2 regions of the Streptomyces sp. T028 genome follow, and region 2 is predicted to be linked to the other one. Evidence: riboswitches for the same ligand, from Rfam matches in the RefSeq annotation. Region 2 holds a riboswitch; the other holds the start of a gene.
The links. A riboswitch is a leader RNA that binds a small molecule or an ion and turns the genes downstream of it on or off. The one in region 2 is predicted to bind S-adenosylmethionine.

Region 1 (2,388 bases), on a different contig from region 2:
GCTGACCAACCCGGCCCGGGTGCGGGCCCAGGCGGTCGGGGTCGCGGACCCGCGCATGGCGCCGGTCGTCGCGGGCGTCTTCGCCGAGCGCGGCCACTCCTCCCTGGTCTTCCGGGGCGACGACGGCCTCGACGAGCTGACCACCACGGCCACCTCCCGGGTGTGGGTGGTCCGCGACGGCAAGGTCACCGAGGAGACCTTCGACCCGCGGGACGTCGGCATCGAGCTGGTGCCCGTGGAGGCTCTGCGCGGCGGTGATCCGTCGTACAACGCGGAGGTCGCCCGCCGTCTCCTGGACGGCGAGCAGGGCCCCGTCCGGGACGCCGTCCTGCTGAACTCGGCGGCCGCCCTGGTCGCTCTGGAGCCGGGCACGGGGACGCTCGCGGAGCAGCTCCGGTCCGGGATGGACCGGGCGGCCGAGTCCATCGACTCGGGGGCCGCGAAGGGGGCGCTGGAGCGGTGGGTGGCTGCCACCCACGCGTGAGCGCTCTGCTGGGGGAGCTGTAATTCGTCTGCTGCGCCGTCTCGGCTGGTCGCGCCCACGCGGCGGAGCCGCATATCGATACAGCCCCGCGCCCCTGTGGGCGCGCCCACAGGGGCGCAGCCACAGGGGCGCGGGTCCGGCATTCGGACGTGAGTTGCGGGGGTGCGATCACTTCGCGTACGTTGCTGTACCAGGTCATGAGTGACAGTCATGAGGCCCCGGCCGACTGTCCGGCAACCCTCCGTCCGTGGCGGGGTGCCCCGGGTGAAGACCAGGCCGTAGGCAGCGAGGTCTACGGCAAGCGCGGGTCGTCGAGGAGTCTTCCGTGAGCAAGCGAATGCGATAGGGCCGCAGAGCCCCGCCTCCGCATCCCCTTTCACCCTTCACACCCACGCTCGAGCCATGCCGCTCGCGGGGTGAATTCCACCTGCCTTCACGGGAGTTCCGCCATGTCCGTCTCCACCGCTGCCTCCGTCCAGACTGTTTGTGCCCCTCTGCCCGTTCTGGGCCGGGATGTCACCGTCCCGCTCGTCACGGGTGGCGAAGTCACCTACGCGGCGCTCGACTACGCCGCCAGCGCCCCCGCCCTCCAGCGCGTCTGGGACGACGTGGCCGCCTACGCCCCGTACTACGGCAGTGTCCACCGCGGTGCCGGCTACCTCTCCCAGCTCTCCACGGACCTCTTCGAGAACGCCCGCCGCACGGTCGCCGAGTTCCTGGACTGCCGCGCGGACGACCAACTGGTCTTCACCCGCTCGACGACGGACTCCCTCAACCTTCTCGCCGCCGCCCTCCCCGACGGCTGCCAGGTCTTCGTCTTCGAGACCGAGCACCACGCCGGCCTGCTCCCCTGGAAGGACGCCCGGGTCACCTACCTCGACGCCCCGCGCACCCCGGGCCAGGCCGTGGAGACCCTGGAGCGCGCCCTCGCCGACCGCGCTGTGTCCGTTGAAGGGGGCCACGGCCCGGCCCTGGTCTGCGTCACCGGCGCCTCGAACGTCACCGGCGAGCTGTGGCCCGTACGCGAGCTCGCGGCGGCCGCCCACGCGCACGGCGCCCGGATCGTCCTGGACGCCGCCCAGCTGGCCCCGCACCACCCGGTGTCCGTCCGTGACCTGGACGTCGACTGGGTCGCCTTCTCCGGCCACAAGCTGTACGCCCCGTTCGGCTCCGGCGTCCTGGCCGGCCGCGCCGACTGGCTGAAGGCGGCCGACCCCTACCTCGCGGGCGGCGGCGCCAGCCGCAGGGTCACCCGGCGCGAGGACGGGGGAGTGGACGTGGAGTGGCACGAGAGCGCGGCCCGCCACGAGGCCGGCTCCCCCAACGTCATCGGCGCCTACTCCATCGCCTCGGCCTGCAAGGCGCTCACCGAGGCCGGCTTCGACACCCTGGTCGCCCGCGAGCAGCACCTGATCGACAGGGTCCGCGCGGGCCTGGCCGAGGTCCCGCAGGTGAAGGTGCTGTCCCTGTTCGGCGACGACGCGCCCCGGGTCGGCGTGATCTCCTTCGTCGTCGAGGGCTGGAACAGCTCCCACTTCGCCGCGGCCCTGTCCGCCGAGTACGGCATCGGCGTCCGCGACGGCCTCTTCTGCGCCCACCCCCTGGTCCGCACCCTGCTGGGCAGCGCCCCGCAGGCCCAGGGCGAGTGCGGCGCCCCCGAGGCGGCACCGGGCGAGAAGTCCCTCAACGCCATCCGCGTGAGCTTCGGCGCGGGCACCCCCGACGAGCACGTGGACCGCTTCGTCACCGCCGTACGCGAACTGGTGACCGAGGGCGCGAAGTGGACGTACAGGACGGAAGAGGGCCGCTGCGTCCCGGCGGTGTAGAAAGTTGTCGTCCCGGAGGCGGTGCTCAGGCGGTCAGGAGTCCAGGCCGATCGCGAACGCCGCCTCCAGGTCGTGCTG
Region 2 (2,388 bases):
CGTCGGATCCAGCAGCCCGTTCTCGATCAGCTTCTTCGTGACACCCACCGTCACACCACCGGCGGTCTCCGCGAAGATGCCCTCGGTCCGGGCGAGGATCTTGATCGCCTCGACGACCTGCTCATCGGTCACGTCCTCCACCGCACCGCCCGTGCGACGCGCGATGTCGAGGACGTACGGACCGTCCGCCGGGTTGCCGATCGCCAGCGACTTGGCGATGGTGTTCGGCTTCTGCGGCCGTACGACGTCGTGCCCGGCCTTGAACGCGACGGAGACAGGGCTGCACCCCTCCGCCTGCGCGCCGAAGATCTTGTACGGCTTGTCCTCGACGAGCCCGAGCTTGATCAGCTCCTGCAGACCCTTGTCGATCTTCGTGAGCTGGGAGCCGGAGGCGATCGGCACGACCAGCTGGTCGGGAAGCTCCCAGCCGAGCTGCTCGGCGATCTCGTACGCCAGCGTCTTGGAGCCCTCGGCGTAGTACGGCCGCAGGTTGACGTTGACGAAGCCCCAGCCCTCGCCCGCCGGGTCGCCGATGAGCTCGGAGCAGAAGCGGTTGACGTCGTCGTAGTTGCCCTCGATGCCGACGAGCTCACCGCCGTAGATCGCGGCCATGACGACCTTGCCCTGCTCCAGGTCGTGCGGGATGAACACGCAGGAGCGGAAGCCGGCGCGGGCGGCGGCGGCGCCGACGGCACCGGCGAGGTTGCCGGTCGAGGAGCAGCTCAGGGTCGTGTACCCGAAGGCCCGCGCCGCCTCGACGGCCTGGGCGACGACCCGGTCCTTGAAGGAGTGGGTCGGGTTGCCGGAGTCGTCCTTGACGAACAGCTTGCCGGCCTCGACGCCGAACTCGCGCGCCAGGTTGTCGGCCTTGACGAGCTTGGTCCAGCCGGGGTTGATGTTGGGCTTGTCGGCCACGTCCGCCGGGACGGGCAGCAGCGGCGCGTAACGCCAGATGTTCGCGGGTCCCGCCTCGATGCGCTTGCGGAGCTCCTCCGTGTCGTAGGAGGAGAAGTCGTATGCGATCTCGAGCGGGCCGAAACATTCCTCGCAGGCGAAGACCGGGCCGAGGGGGACCTGGTGACCGCATTCGCGGCAGCTCAGCGCGGCGGCGGGGCCGAGGTCCACGGTGGAGGCGACGGAAGTGGTGGAAGCGACGGAATCGGTGGATCCGGTTGCAACAGTCTGCGCAGCCATGTGAGGCGAGGCCCTTTCTCCTCATCTTCCTCACGACGCATCTCGCCGTGAGACGGATTTGGCACCTTCCCTAGCCGGGAGCCTCACCACGACGACGTGGTCAGACCGGCTGGAGGGTTGCCGGGGCTTCATCGGGCCGTGTCCCTCTGCCCCTCTGGATGAGCGGTATGTGGTTGTTGAACGCTGAACGCCGGATGACCCCGGACATGCGATGGTCATCCGCGTTGTTCAAGACTGTAACCGACGGCCAGGACAGTTGAGATAGTCGTCCGTACCGCGAGATGGATCACACCCTGCAGTGTGGTCGTGACAGTGAGGAGCCGCAGACTGTGCTGGAAGAAGTCGAGCGCTGGCTGGCCACCCGCTCCTGGACCGTGAGCGATCGCCCGCTGCACCGGATCATGGCCGCCAAACGGTCCTCGGGGCAGACGGTCAGTGTCGTCCTGCCCGCACTCAACGAGGAGGAGACCGTCGGCGACATCGTCGCGATCATCCGTCATGACCTCATGCAGCAGGTCCCGCTCGTCGACGAGCTCGTGGTCGTCGACTCGGGATCGACCGACCGCACGGCCGAGGTCGCGGCGGCGGCCGGCGCCCGGGTCGTCCACCGCGACACGATCCTGCCCCGCATCCCGGCCGTGCCCGGCAAGGGCGAGGTCCTGTGGCGCTCCCTGCTCGTCACGACCGGCGACGTCGTCTGCTTCATCGACGCCGACCTGAGGGAGTTCTCCTCGGACTTCGTCTCCGGCATCGTCGGCCCGCTGCTCACCGACCCCGCGGTGGACCTCGTCAAGGGGATGTACGACCGTCCCCTGGGCGGCGCTGCCGGGCAGGGCGGCCGGGTGACCGAGCTCATGGCGCGCCCCCTGCTGAACATGCACTGGCCGCAGCTGGCCGGCTTCGTGCAGCCACTCGGCGGCGAGTACGCGGCCCGCCGCTCGCTGCTCGAACAGCTGCCGTTCCCGGTGGGGTACGGCGTCGAGCTCGGGATGCTGATAGACGCGCTGCACCTGGTGGGCCTCGACGCCCTCGCCCAGGTCGACGTCGGGGTGCGCAAGCACCGCCACCAGGACGGGCAGGCCCTCGGCCGGATGGCGGCGGCGATCTACCGCACCGCCCAGCTGCGCCTGGCCCGCGGCCACCTCGTCCGCCCCTCCCTCACCCAGTTCGAGCGCGGCGCCGACGGGTTCGAAC

Region 1: it holds a riboswitch for S-adenosylmethionine, as region 2 does, so the genes downstream of both, ACLZN2_RS13150 (aminotransferase class V-fold PLP-dependent enzyme) here and thrC (threonine synthase) in region 2, are expected to answer to the same signal.

Annotation. Positions count from the first base shown of each region.
Region 1 is NZ_JBLRVZ010000012.1:179,915-182,302, reverse strand. It holds gene trpD (anthranilate phosphoribosyltransferase) at 1-484, shown strand, start outside; SAM riboswitch class IV at 678-794, shown strand; gene ACLZN2_RS13150 (aminotransferase class V-fold PLP-dependent enzyme) at 934-2,310, shown strand; gene ACLZN2_RS13145 (Lrp/AsnC family transcriptional regulator) at 2,344-2,388, opposite strand, start outside.
Region 2 is NZ_JBLRVZ010000001.1:156,435-158,822, reverse strand. It holds gene thrC (threonine synthase) at 1-1,194, opposite strand, end outside; SAM riboswitch class I at 1,213-1,359, opposite strand; gene ACLZN2_RS00860 (glucosyl-3-phosphoglycerate synthase) at 1,524-2,388, shown strand, end outside.